DNA from 2 places in the Streptomyces rishiriensis genome. Region 1 is predicted to be linked to the other one. Evidence: predicted binding sites of a transcription regulator. Region 1 holds the regulator's gene; the other holds the start of a gene.

Region 1 (7,087 bases):
TGGCCGCGATCCGCGACGAGTTCGGGCTGGCGGCGGACGCGGAGGTGACGACCGAGGCGAACCCGGAGTCCGTCGACCCCGCCTACCTGGCCACGCTCCGCCAGGGCGGCTTCAACCGGATCTCCTTCGGCATGCAGAGCGCCCGGCAGCACGTGCTGAAGGTGCTCGACCGCACGCACACCCCCGGCCGCCCCGAGCGTTGTGTGGCGGAGGCGCGGGCGGCGGGCTTCGACCACGTCAACCTGGACCTGATCTACGGCACCCCGGGCGAGTCGGACGACGACTGGCGGGCCTCGCTTGACGCCGCCCTGGGCGCCGGCCCCGACCATGTCTCGGCGTACGCCCTGATCGTCGAGGAGGGCACCCAGCTCGCCCGCCGGATCCGCCGGGGCGAGGTCCCGATGACCGACGACGACGTCCACGCCGACCGCTACCTGATCGCCGAGGAGACTCTCGCCGCGGCGGGCTACGAGTGGTACGAGGTGTCCAACTGGGCCACCTCCGAGGCGGCCCGCTGCCTGCACAACGAGCTGTACTGGCGCGGCGCCGACTGGTGGGGCGCGGGCCCGGGAGCGCACTCGCACGTGGGCGGCGTCCGCTGGTGGAACGTCAAGCACCCGGGTGCGTACGCGGCGGCGCTCGCGGCGGGGCGGTCGCCGGGTGCCGGACGGGAGCTGCTGCCGGCCGAGGACCGCCGGGTGGAGCGGATCCTGCTGGAGCTGCGGCTGCGGGAGGGCGTACCGCTGGACCTGCTGCGGCCGGACGGGCTCGCGGCGTCGCGCAGGGCCCTGGCCGACGGGCTGCTCGACAGGGGCCCCTACGACGAGGGGCGGGCCGTGCTCACCCTGCGCGGGCGACTGCTGGCGGACGCGGTGGTGCGGGACCTGGTGGACTGAGCGGGGAGCGGGGAGCGGGGAGCGGGGAGCGGGGAGCGGGGAGCCGGGGAGCCGGGGCCGGAGGGCGGGTAGCGGAGCCGGAAGCCGGGGCCGGGATGCCGGAGAGCCGGAGCCGGAAGCCGGGGCCGGAGGGCGGGAAGCCGCAAGCTGGGGCCGGGATGCCGGAGAGCCGGAAGTCAGGGCCGGCGGGCGGGGCCGGAGGGCGGGAAGCCGGAGCCGGAAGCCGGGGCCGGGATACCGGAGAGCCGGGGTCGGGAGCCGTGCGGCTCAGGGTGCGGTCACGAAGTCGATCAGTTCCTCGACCCGGCCCAGCAGCTCCGGCTCGAGGTCCTTGTAGGAACCCACCCGCTTCAGGATCGCCTGCCAGACCGCCCCGGTGTTCTCCGGCCAGCCCAGGGCGCGGCACACGCCCGTCTTCCAGTCCTGGCCGTGCGGTACCCGGGGCCAGGATTCGATCCCGACAGCCGACGGCTTCACGGCTTCCCAGATGTCGATGTACGGGTGGCCGACGACCAGGGCGTGCTCGCTCGTGACCGAGCGGGCGATGCGCCACTCCTTCGTGCCGGGGAGGAGGTGGTCCACCAGGACGCCCAGCCTCGCGTCGGGGCCCGGCGCGAACTCGGCGACGATCGACGGCAGGTCGTCCACGCCCTCCAGGTACTCCACGACCACACCCTCGACGCGCAGGTCGTCGCCCCACACCTTCTCGACCAGCTCGGCGTCGTGCCGGCCCTCGACGTAGATCCGGCCGGCTCGGGCGACCCGCGCGCGTGCGCCGGGGACGGCGACCGAACCGGAGGCGGTACGGGTGGGGCGCGCCGGGCCCGCGGAGGCCGGCCGCACGAGGGTCACGACCCTGCCCTCCAGCAGGAAGCCGCGCGGCTCCAGCGGGAACACCCGGTGCTTGCCGAAGCGGTCCTCCAGGGTCACCGTGCCCGCCTCGCAGCGGATCACCGCGCCGCAGAACCCGGTGCCGGGCTCCTCCACCACCAGCCCGGGCTCGGCCGGGACCTCGGGTACCGGCTTCGGCTTCTTCCAGGGAGGGGTCAGGTCGGCGGAGTACTGGCGCATTCGGATGACGATAGGAGAAGCGGCGGGCCGGGGGACACACGATCAGGGCGACACGCCGAAACGGGCCGCCAGCGCGTCCCGTTGCGCCCGTACGAACGCCGCGTCCACCACCGCTCCGTGACCGGGCACGTACACCGCGTCCTCGCCGCCGAGTTCGAGGAGGCGGTCGAGGGCGGCGGGCCATTGGGACGGCACGGCGTCGTGGCCGGCCTGGGGCTCGCCGGACTCCTCGACCAGGTCGCCGCAGAACACCGTCTCGGGGGAGTCCGGCACGCCGGGGCCACCGGAAGTCCCCGGGACCAGAACCACCAGGTCGTGGGCGGTGTGACCGGGTCCGACGTTCGCCAGCAGGACCTGCCGGCCGTCGCCCAGGTCAAGGGTCCACTCGCCGGAGACGAGGTGCCGGGGCCGGACGAGAGTGTCCGCGGCCTCCGTCGCCGCCGTCTCGTCGAGACCGTTGCGCACCGCGTCCGCCCGCAGCTCCTCGGCCGCCACGGTGTCCACCCCCACCGCCCCGAAGACCTCCGCGCCCGCGAAGGCGGCAGCCCCGAACACATGGTCGAAGTGGGGGTGGGTGAGAGCGAGATGGGTCACACGGGAGCCGCTGAGTTCCTCGGCCCAGGCCCGCAGCCGCACCCCCTCCGCCAGGCTCGACCCCGCGTCGATCATCAGCACCGCGCCCGCCCCGACGACCAGCCCCGCCGTGCAGTCCCAGCCCGGCAGCCGCACCCGCCCGACCCCGGCCGCGACCCGCTCCCATCCGAGCTCTTCCCAAGTCACCGTCATACCGCGACGCTAGCCCTACGACGCCGTACCGGGGGCCGACCTTGCCCCGGGTGTACCCCACAGCCGTACACTGGGCCGGGGAACGCTGGCACTCGGATGTGAAGAGTGCCAGACGAGGCGCCCAGGGGACTGGGGACTACTGCGGGAGGTGTGCGCGCGATGCTGAGTGAACGCAGGCTCCAGGTGCTGCGCGCCATCGTCCAGGACTACGTCGGCACCGAGGAACCCGTGGGGTCGAAGGCGCTCACCGAGCGGCACAGCCTCGGCGTGTCCCCGGCGACGGTCCGCAACGACATGGCCGCCCTGGAGGACGAGGGGTACATCGCCCAGCCGCACACCAGTGCCGGGCGGATCCCCACGGACAAGGGCTACCGGCTGTTCGTCGACAAGCTCGCCGGCGTCAAGCCGATGACCGGGCCCGAGCGGCGGGCCATCCAGAACTTCCTCGACGGCGCCGTCGACCTCGACGACGTGGTGGCCAGGACCGTACGGCTGCTCGCGCAGCTCACCCGGCAGGTCGCCGTCGTGCAGTACCCGTCCCTGACCCGCTCGACCGTGCGGCACGTGGAGCTTCTCTCGCTCGCGCCCGCACGCCTGATGCTCGTGCTGATCACGGACACCGGGCGGGTCGAGCAGCGGATGGTGGACTGTCCGGCGCCCTTCGGCGAGGCCTCACTGGCGGATCTGCGCGCCCGGCTCAACAGCCGGGTCGCGGGGCGCCGCTTCGCGGACGTGCCGCGGCTGGTGGAGGATCTGCCGGAGGCCTTCGAGGCCGAGGACCGCGGCACGGTCACGACGGTGCTCTCCACCCTGCTGGAGACGCTCGTCGAGGAGAACGAGGAGCGGCTGATGATCGGCGGTACCGCCAATCTCACCCGCTTCGGACATGACTTTCCCCTCACCATCCGCCCCGTCCTGGAGGCACTGGAGGAGCAGGTCGTGCTCCTCAAGCTCCTTGGCGAGGCGGGGGATTCGGGCATGACCGTACGCATCGGTCACGAGAACGCCTATGAGGGGCTCAACTCCACTTCGGTGGTGTCGGTCGGCTACGGTTCGGGCGGCGAAGCAGTCGCCAAGCTGGGCGTGGTCGGACCGACCCGCATGGATTACCCGGGAACGATGGGAGCGGTACGAGCGGTGGCACGGTACGTCGGACAGATCCTGGCGGAGTCGTAGGTGGCCACGGACTACTACGCCGTTCTCGGCGTGCGCCGCGATGCGTCGCAGGAAGAGATCAAGAAGGCCTTCCGGCGGCTCGCGCGCGAGCTGCACCCGGACGTCAACCCGGACCCGAAGACCCAGGAGCGGTTCAAGGAGATCAACGCCGCCTACGAGGTGCTGTCGGATCCGCAGAAGAAGCAGGTCTACGACCTCGGCGGCGACCCGCTGTCGCAGTCGGGCGGCGGCGCGGGCGGCTTCGGCGCCGGTGGCTTCGGGAACTTCTCCGACATCATGGACGCGTTCTTCGGTACGGCGTCGCAGCGCGGTCCGCGCTCGCGCACCCGGCGCGGCCAGGACGCGATGATCCGGCTGGAGATCGACCTCGAGGAGGCGGCCTTCGGCACGACCAAGGACCTCCAGGTCGACACGGCGATCGTGTGCACGACGTGCAGTGGCGAGGGCGCGGCTCCCGGCACCAGTGCCCAGACGTGTGACATGTGCCGCGGCCGCGGCGAGGTGTCGCAGGTGACGCGGTCCTTCCTCGGGCAGGTCATGACCTCGCGGCCGTGTCCGCAATGCCAGGGCTTCGGCACCGTCGTGCCGACCCCGTGCCCGGAGTGCGCGGGCGACGGGCGCGTGCGCTCGCGCCGCACGCTGACGGTGAAGATCCCGGCCGGTGTCGACAACGGCACCCGGATCCAGCTCGCGGGCGAGGGCGAGGTCGGCCCCGGCGGCGGCCCCGCCGGCGACCTGTACGTGGAGATCCACGAGCTGCCGCACGCGCAGTTCCAGCGGCGCGGCGACGACCTGCACTGCACGGTGACCCTGCCGATGACGGCGGCGGCGCTCGGCACCAAGGTGCCGCTGGAGACGCTGGACGGGCTGGAGGAGGTCGACATCCGGCCCGGTACCCAGTCCGGCCAGTCGATCCCGCTGCACGGCCGGGGTGTCACGCATCTGCGGGGCGGGGGGCGTGGTGACCTCATCGTGCATGTCGAGGTGCAGACGCCGAGCAAGCTCGACCCCGAGCAGGAGCGGGTGCTGCGGGAGCTGGCCAAGCTGCGGGGCGAGGAGCGGCCCACGGGGCAGTTCCAGCCCGGCCAGCAGGGGTTGTTCTCCCGGCTGAAGGACGCGTTCAACGGGCGGTGACGGGCGGTGACGGAGGGGGCGACGGGGGCTGAACGGCCTCCGTCGCCCCCTCCCTTTCCCGCCCCGGGGCTGCGCGCCCGGACACCCGCTTCCGGCCCCCGGAAGGGCCCCCTCCCCGCACCCCGGACGGGCTGACCGGGGGGCACGTGCGCAGGGGAAGGGTCGATTCGGACTTGTTCAAAGGACGTGACAACATGCCGTCATGTCCTCCGCACTGACCGATCTCTTCCCGTATCCGATCGTGCAGGCCCCCATGGCGGGCGGTGTTTCCCTCCCGCGACTCGCGGCCGCCGTGTGCGAGGCCGGTGGGCTCGGGTTCCTCGCCGCCGGGTACAAGACGGCCGACGGCATGTACCAGGAGATCAAGCAGCTGCGGAGCCTCACGGCCCGTCCCTTCGGCGTGAACCTCTTCATGCCGCAGCCCGAGTACGCGGAGACGGGCGCCGTCGAGGTCTACGCCCATCAGCTGGCCGGTGAGGCCGCCTGGTACGAGACCGAGCTGGGCGACCCGGAAAGCGGCCGCGACGACGGCTACGACGCCAAGCTCGCCGTGCTGCTGGACAACCCGGTGCCGGCGGTGTCCTTCCACTTCGGCATCCCGAGCATCGAGGCGCTGGAGTCCCTGCGCCGCGGGGGAACGTTCACCCTGGTCACGGTGACCACCGCGGAGGAGGCCCGCGCGGTGGAGCGGGCCGGCGCGGACGCGGTGATCGTGCAGGGCGTGGAGGCCGGTGGCCACCAGGGCACCCACAGGGACAACCCGGAGAACGACCGCTCCGGCATCGGACTGCTCGCGCTGATCGCCCAGGTCCGCGAATCCGTGAACCTGCCGATCGTCGCCGCGGGCGGGCTCATGCGCGGCAGCCAGATCGCCGCCGTCCTCGCGGCCGGCGCGAGCGCCGCCCAGTTGGGCACCGCGTTCCTGGTCACGCCCGAGTCCGGCGCGCACGCCGTGCACAAGCAGGCGCTGACCAACCCTCTCTTCGTGCGCACCGAGCTGACCCGCGCCTTCTCCGGACGCCCGGCCCGCGGCCTGGTCAACCGCTTCCTGCGCGAGCACGGCCCGTACGCGCCGGCCGCCTACCCGGAGGTCCACCACCTCACCACGCCGCTGCGCAAGGCGGCCGCCAAGGCGGGCGACGCGCAGGGCATGGCGTTGTGGGCGGGGCAGGGCCACCGGCTCGCCCGGGAGCTGCCCGCCGGGCAGCTGGTGGAGGTCCTGGTGTCCGAACTCGCCGAGGCGCGGACAGCGTTGTCGGAGTTCCCGGCAGGCGAGGACGGTGCCTCGTGACGGCGCCCGTCTTCGTCGTCGACGAACTCCCCTCCTCCCGCTCCCCGTTCGTACTGGACGGTCCCGAGGGCCGGCACGCCGTGTCCGTGAAGCGGCTGCGGAGCGGCGAGGAGGTCGTCCTGACCGACGGCGCCGGACGCTGGGCGCGCGGCGAGGTCGTCGCCGCCGAGGGCAAGGACCGGCTGGTGGTGAGCCTGGGAGAGGTGACCGAGGAGCCCGCCGAGACGCCCCGGATCACCGTCGTCCAGGCGCTGCCGAAGGGCGACCGCGGTGAGCTGGCCGTGGAGACGATGACCGAGACGGGCGTCGACGCGATCGTGCCGTGGGCGGCCGCGCGCTGTATCACCCAGTGGAAGGGGGAGCGCGGCGCGAAGGCGCTCGCCAAATGGCGGGCCACCGCCCGCGAGGCCGGCAAGCAGTCCCGTCGGGTCCGCTTCCCCGAGGTCGCCGACGCGTCGACGTCCCGGCAGGTGGCGGAGCTTCTCGCCCGCGCCGACTTCGCCGCCGTCCTGCACGAGGACCGTGACTACGGCAGCGAGCCCCTGGCCACCGCCGCCCTCCCCGCCACGGGCGAGATCGTGCTCGTCGTGGGCCCCGAAGGGGGCGTCTCGCCCGACGAGCTGGCGCTTTTCGCGCAGGCGGGCGCGAAGGCGTACCGGCTCGGGCGGAGCGTCCTGCGCACCTCGACCGCCGGCACGGCGGCCGCGTCCCTGCTCCTGGGCAGGACCGGCCG
Region 2 (7,087 bases), 1.0 Mb from region 1:
GTAGCGGAAGATGACCGGGAAATCGGCCGAGACGGTCTCCCGCACCGCGGCCACGACCTCGGCGGCGAACTTCGCACGGGCCACGGCGTCGCCGCCGTAGGCGTCGGTGCGGCGGTTGGTGCCGGCCCACAGGAACTGGTCGATGAGGTAGCCGTGGGCTCCGTGCAGCTCGACGCCGTCGAAGCCGATGCGCTCGGCGGCGGCCGCGGCCTCGGCGAACGCGCCGATGACGTCGTCCAGGTCACGCTGGGTCATCGCCTTGCCGGTGCCCTCGGTTCCGTCGACACGGATACCGGAGGGGCCGACGGCGGGCGCGTCCGCGTACGGCGGCTCGCCCTGCTTGCGCACCATCCCGATGTGCCACAGCTGCGGCACGATCGTTCCGCCGCCCGCGTGCACGGCCTCCGCGACCTTCGCCCAGCCCGCGAGCTGCTCCGCACCGTGGAACCGCGGCACCCGGTCGCTCTGCCCCGCGGACTCGTGCCCGACGTACGTCCCTTCGGTGACGATGAGTCCGACACCGGCGGCGGCCCGACGGCCGTAGTACGACACGACGTCCTCGCCGGGAATGCCGTCCGGGGAGAACATGCGCGTCATGGGCGCCATGGCGATGCGGTTAGGGACGGTGAGTCCGTTGATGGACACCGGGCGGGAAAGGATCTCGGCGGCGCGCGAAGCGGCGGGCGAGGTGATGCTCACGTGGGGGGCTCCTCGGGACGAAAGACCAGTTGGTATGTGCACACGCATTGAGTGCCTATCCCACTGAAACCCCACGGTCCTCCGAGCCATTCCGCGCCCCGGGAGACAGGTCCTGTGATCCCGGCCACGCGGTCCGGCTGCCCGACATGGCGCCATGCCGAAGCCTTGGCCGCCGCCCCCTCCCTGCTCTCGCCCTCCGAGCTGGAACGGTCCTCCGTCGTCGCCGACAACACGATGAACCGGGAGCGCGGCCTCACCGGCGTCAACAGCTACGCCGGTGAACTCGGCGTCGACCTCCCGGCCCACCTGGCGCACCGCCCCGCCCCCCGGCCCCGACTACACGGGCCGGCCCGCCATCGCCTCGTACTACACCGCCTCCTGACCGACGGCCGCCTGCCGGGAACGGGTGTCCCGGTTCAGCCGGCGCACCCTCTCCCGCAGCACGTCACCCGGCGCCGCCGCTTCCACGTCCTCCGGCAGACAGTCCCACTCCCGCCCGCCACCCACCGGCCGCAGCACCACCCGATCCTCCAGCCGTTCCATGACCTCCCCCACCCGCCCGCTCCTCGCGTCCCGGACGTACACCCCGCTCACGCGCCCGCCCCCGCCCCGCGCAGCGCCGCGGCCAGCCGAGAGGCCACGCCCAGGTTGCAGCGGCCCAGGTCCACCAGGGCGTACGGGTCCCCGTGCGCGCCCGAGACCGGGTCGATCCGCAACGACGGCAGGACGATCCCCACCTCGTGCAGGGCGGCCCGCAACTGATCCACAGCTTCCTGAACCGTCCGCGCGGGCCGCTCACCCGTTGTCGTCTCCATCTCGCCCATTCCTCCACGCTGAGTGTTCCCTTTCACCACACAGCGTGGCGACCACACCCCTAACCTGGCCAGATACGGCGTCCCAACAAACCCACCTGTGTGACAGGGAGTCGCCATGCCAGGACCGAAGGACCTCGATCCGTCATCGTCCCCGCGAGCGTTACTGGGCGCGGAATTGCGGCACGCACGCGAGCAGCAGGGCCTCAGCCAGACCGAACTGGGCGAGCCGCTCTTCGTCAGCGGTTCGTTCATCGGCCAGTTGGAGGCCGGGACAAGGCGCATGCAGCTCGAATACGCCGTCCACATAGACGAGATCCTGGGCACGGGCGGCTTCTTCGTCCGCAACTGCCAGGCGCTGGCCAAGTCGAAGTACCCGGACCATTTCGCGGAGGCGGCGGAGGCGGAGGCGATCGCCGTAACGATCAAGGAGTACGCGCAGATGCTGATCCCAGGGCTTCTGCAGACGAAGGGATACGCCGCTGCGGTGTTCCGCGCGTACAAGCCGACCGCTCCCGCCACCGAGATCGGCGAATCGGTGGCTGCCCGCCTCGAACGGGCGCATGTCCTCGACGACCCAACAACGCCGTTGTTGTGGGCGATCCTCGATGAAGCGGTGCTCCACCGGATGGTGGGCGGAGGGCCAGTGATGGCGGAGGCACTCCGTCACGTGGCGGAGCTGATCCGCAAGCATCGGATCATCGTTCAGGTACTGCCGTTCGGTTCCGGTGCACACGCGTCGATGACCGGCGCCCTGAAACTCATGGAGTTCGAGGACGCTCCCCCGCTCTCTTTCGTCGAGGGCCCGGACATGGGAAGGCTGCTGGACGATCCGGCCACCGTCGCCCGCCACACCCTGACGTTCAACCTGCTCCAGGCAACGGCGCTTTCCCCGCAGGATTCACTGGCTCTGCTGGAGTCGGTGGCGCAGGATTACGAGCATGGACAACCGCAGCCGTGAGTACGACCTGAGCACCGCCACCTGGCACAAGTCCAGCTACAGCGGCGGAGAGGGCGGCAACTGCCTGGAGGTCGCCCCCGGCCACCCCACCCTCGTCCCCGTCCGGGACTCCAAAACCCCCCTCGGCCCGAAGCTCGCGTTCCGGGCCGAAGCATGGGCCGCGTTCGTGGAGAACCTCAAGGACAACTGATCCACACCGGCCCCGAAGCTCAAGCGCCCAGCTCCGAGCCCTCTTTGCATGGATCGGTAGGAGGGTCCCAACCCACCCTCCCACCCGGCGAGTTGACGTGGAGCGACCGACTTGCCACGGAAGGTCACCACCCCCTAGCGTGCGCATAACGAAACAGCCCCCGCCAGGTGCGCCAACACCTGCGGGGGCTTGACCTACAAGATCGAAAGCAGTCGATCCGTGGCTGACGCCAAGCTTAGTGCCGCCTCCCCGCTCGCGCACGTATCCCCGCACCCGATGGCCAATCCGGGTTACGGAAAGCGCGCCGCGCCGGGACAACTCCCCCGCACCAGGAACGACTTCGCGCACCTCCCGCCCCGCGAAGCGGCCATCGCCGCATATCTCGACCGGCTGCCCGACGGTACGGACATCTCCGTGAAGACGCTGGCCAAGCAGCTCCCGTACGGTCAGTGCGCCCTGCGCACAGCCCTCAACCGCATCCAGCAGGCCGGGCACTTGAGGCGAGGCCGGGAACGTATGGCGACCGCTTCGGGCGAGTCGCGCTGGATCACCCGAACGTGGTTCACCCGTACCGCACGTGACGACGGCTGGTGGGCGACGTTCACGCGAGGTGACGTACCGGAGGAGTCGGCGGACCCCGAACGAGCCCGGGCCGCCACCCGCTCCCGCGCCCACGTCCTCCTCGCCGCCCTCGGCCGCACAGCCCCCGTCCTCTCGCTCTCCGCCGCCGACTGCGCGCGGCTCGCCCCGCTGGTGGAGGAGTGGTTCGCGCGGGGAGCCACCGAGGAGACGCTCACCGCCGCCCTGACCGCAGGACTGCCCACTCCCGTCCACAGCCCGGCGGCCCTGCTGCGCCGCCGCCTGACGGACAAGCTCCCACCGGAGCCGCCTGTCCCACGCCCGCCCCGCCGGATGCTGGAGTGCGCGAAGTGCGGTCTCCCGGGCCGCTCGGAGTCCTTGCCCGGCGGCCTGTGCGGCGGCTGCCGGGGCGAGTGCGGACCCGCTCACCCCCCGGCGCCGGTACCCACCTCGACCGTCCACGCCCATGCGGCGGGCATCCGAGCCGCGATGTCCCGGAGACACCCGGAAAGGACAGCAGCATCCCGGTGATCAGCGAACCGGAAGAGCTTCGGCGGATGCGGGACGAGGCCGACGCCGACGAAGCGCGGGCTCGTGAGGCGGCGCCGTCCGGCCTGTCGATGTCGTACGACGCGTTCGTGCACCGGTTGGGGACGGAGGGACCACCGGGGGCCGTACGCAGCACCTGACGCCCCTCGCCGCGATCTCGGCACCCCGGAAACGCCCGAGGGCGGCACCCCCCGTTTCCGGGAAGTGCCGCCCTCGGCGTGAAGGACAGGCGATCAACCGTCAGGTCGATCAGAAGTCCATGTCACCGCCGGGCATACCGCCACCGGCAGGCGCGGCGGACTTCTCCGGCTTGTCGGCGATGACGGCCTCGGTGGTGAGGAACAGCGCGGCGATGGAGGCGGCGTTCTGCAGGGCAGAGCGCGTGACCTTCGCCGGGTCGATGATGCCTTCGGCGATCATGTCGACGTACTCGCCGGTCGCGGCGTTCAGGCCGTGACCGATGGGCAGGTTGCGGACCTTCTCGACGACGACGCCACCCTCGAGACCACCGTTGACGGCGATCTGCTTGAGCGGGGCCTCGAGCGCGATGCGCACGGCGTTGGCGCCGGTCGCCTCGTCACCCTCGAGTTCCAGCTTCTCGAAGACGGCGGACGCCTGGATGAGCGCAACGCCACCACCGGCGACGATGCCCTCCTCGACGGCGGCCTTCGCGTTGCGGACGGCGTCCTCGATGCGGTGCTTGCGCTCCTTGAGCTCCACCTCGGTGGCGGCGCCGGCCTTGATGACCGCGACACCTCCGGCGAGCTTCGCCAGGCGCTCCTGCAGCTTCTCGCGGTCGTAGTCCGAGTCGCTGTTCTCGATCTCGGCGCGGATCTGGTTGACCCGGCCGGCGACCTGGTCCGAGGACCCGGCACCGTCGACGATGGTGGTCTCGTCCTTGGTGATGACGACCTTGCGGGCCTTGCCGAGCAGGTCGATGGTCGTGTTCTCGAGCTTGAGACCGACCTCCTCGGAGATGACCTCGCCACCGGTGAGGATGGCGATGTCGTTCAGCATCGCCTTGCGGCGGTCGCCGAAGCCCGGGGCCTTGACCGCGACGGACTTGAAGGTGCCGCGGATCTTGTTGACGACCAGCGTCGACAGGGCCTCGCCCTCGACGTCCTCGGCGATGATCAGCAGCGGCTTGCCGCCCTGCATGACCTTCTCGAGGAGCGGGAGCAGGTCCTTGACGTTGGCGATCTTGGAGTTCGCGATCAGGATGTACGGGTCGTCGAGGACGGCCTCCATACGCTCCATGTCGGTGGCGAAGTACGCCGAGATGTAGCCCTTGTCGAAGCGCATACCCTCGGTGAGCTCCAGCTCCAGACCGAAGGTCTGGGACTCCTCGACGGTGATGACGCCTTCCTTGCCGACCTTGTCCATCGCCTCGGCGATGAGCTCGCCGATCTGGGTGTCGGCGGCGGAGATGGAGGCCGTGGAGGCGATCTGCTCCTTGGTCTCGACATCCTTGGCCTGCTCGAGCAGGGCACCGGAGACGGCCTCGACGGCCTTCTCGATCCCGCGCTTGAGGGCCATGGGGTTGGCGCCGGCGGCTACGTTGCGCAGGCCTTCCTTGACCAGGGCCTGGGCGAGGACGGTCGCGGTGGTCGTACCGTCACCGGCGACGTCGTCCGTCTTCTTGGCGACTTCCTTGACCAGCTCGGCGCCGATCTTCTCGTACGGGTCCTCGAGCTCGATCTCCTTGGCGATGGAAACACCATCGTTGGTGATCGTGGGTGCGCCCCACTTCTTCTCGAGGACGACGTTGCGGCCCTTGGGGCCGAGCGTCACCTTCACGGCGTCCGCGAGCTGGTTCATGCCGCGCTCGAGGCCGCGCCGTGCCTCCTCGTCGAACGCGATGATCTTGGCCATGTGAAGTGGTCCTCCCGGACTGGGGTGGATTGCTCCGGACCGCGCTGGCGCCCGCGACGGACGGCTCGCCGGCCTCGTGGTTCCTTGCCCCACCTGGCCTGCGGGCCTCACCGACCCGGTCCTCGTTGTCACTCTCACCTTCAGAGTGCTAACGCCAATGATTAGCACTCGACCCATGAGAGTGCAAGCGCCTCCGCCGGACCGGGCCCCTTCCGGACACCTCCCACGGGGGCCTCGCGGTCGCCGCCGGGCACCCCCGCGCAGTCCCGGGACAGACCGAAGGGCTCGCCCCCCGTGGGAGTGCGAGCCCTTCGTCAGTTGTACAGAAGAACGACGCTTTCAGTCGGCGCGTGCTTCAGCCGGTCGCGAGCCGGACCATGTCCGCCTGCGGCCCCTTCTGACCCTGCGAGATCTCGAAATCGACCCGCTGACCCTCTTCCAGGGTGCGGTAGCCGTCCATCTGAATCGCGCTGTAGTGGACGAAAACATCCGCACCACCGTCGACCGCGATGAAGCCGTACCCCTTCTCCGCGTTGAACCATTTGACGGTGCCCTGAGCCATGCCTAACTCCCCTATTACTGGCCCTTGCACAGATCCACACTTCGCGGATCCGGGTCAGACCTCACCCCCCGGTTGGCTTGGGGGCGTGCGCCGGAACGCGTCGACCGCGGCTGAATGTATCTGTCCAACTGCCGTCTGCAACAGGTCAGTCGGACGAGAATTCCGGACGTGCGGGATCCGGAATGTGGCGAGAATTCGCCTGAATTGAGGGCAAGTCGGGCCCTACATAAGCCGCAAAAGCCACGAAAGAGGCGCGCACATTGGCTGCTTCTTGTCGGGCGTGGGGCGGAGAGAAAAGACGCCGGATCCGTGGATCAGGACCGGGTTCCCCAACTGTACCGCGCTCAACCACATTGAATTGCCCCCTCCGCTTCTATCGCGGAGAGGGCAATTCGATGAACGCTCGGTAATCGCTGTTACCGACGGTTACTACCGATGGGTACTGAACACGGGTCAGCCGCCGGCGACGGCCGGGATGATCGAGACGCCCGCACCGTCCGGAGTCACCGTCTCCAGACCCTGCTCGAACCGGACGTCGTCGTCGTTCACGTACACGTTGACGAACCGGCGCAGCTTGCCCTGGTCGTCCAGGATCCGGGCGGCGATGCCGGTGTGGTTCTTCTCCAGATCGGAGACGACCTCGCCGAGGGTGCCGCCCTCGGCCTTCACCTCGGCGGCGCCACCCGTGTAGGTGCGGAGGATGGTGGGGATGCGGACGGTAACGCTCATGACTTTCGACCTCCGGTCAGGCGGAGCGCCCCCGAAGGGGCGCGGGGCTGCTGGATCGTGCGGCTGCCGCCGGGTGGGCTGCGACCAGCCCCGCGACCCGCGCACGGACATCAGATTCTCAGCCGAGACCCGCG

The links. The regulator HrcA, encoded in region 1, represses chaperone genes, less so after heat shock. The targets are predictions, from matches to a motif close to TTNGCACTCNGNNNNNCNGAGTGCNAA.
Region 2: groL (chaperonin GroEL) is a predicted target of HrcA. The motif match lies at 5,824-5,850, and genes of this name have one in related genera.

Annotation. Positions count from the first base shown of each region.
Region 1 is NZ_JAUSWV010000002.1:2,917,451-2,924,537, reverse strand. It holds gene hemW (radical SAM family heme chaperone HemW) at 1-896, shown strand, start outside; gene QF030_RS15490 (DUF3097 domain-containing protein) at 1,164-1,967, opposite strand; gene QF030_RS15485 (MBL fold metallo-hydrolase) at 2,010-2,753, opposite strand; gene hrcA (heat-inducible transcriptional repressor HrcA) at 2,913-3,929, shown strand; gene dnaJ (molecular chaperone DnaJ) at 3,930-5,063, shown strand; gene QF030_RS15470 (nitronate monooxygenase) at 5,266-6,354, shown strand; gene QF030_RS15465 (16S rRNA (uracil(1498)-N(3))-methyltransferase) at 6,351-7,087, shown strand, end outside.
Region 2 is NZ_JAUSWV010000002.1:3,922,315-3,929,401, forward strand. It holds gene QF030_RS19805 (NADH:flavin oxidoreductase) at 1-699, opposite strand, end outside; gene QF030_RS19810 (hypothetical protein) at 1,066-1,254, opposite strand; gene QF030_RS19815 (hypothetical protein) at 1,290-1,514, opposite strand; gene QF030_RS19820 (helix-turn-helix domain-containing protein) at 1,630-2,472, shown strand; gene QF030_RS19825 (DUF397 domain-containing protein) at 2,453-2,662, shown strand; gene QF030_RS19830 (hypothetical protein) at 2,939-3,772, shown strand; gene QF030_RS19835 (hypothetical protein) at 3,769-3,930, shown strand; gene groL (chaperonin GroEL) at 4,040-5,662, opposite strand; gene QF030_RS19845 (cold-shock protein) at 6,018-6,224, opposite strand; gene QF030_RS19850 (MoaD/ThiS family protein) at 6,678-6,953, opposite strand; gene thrC (threonine synthase) at 7,072-7,087, opposite strand, start outside.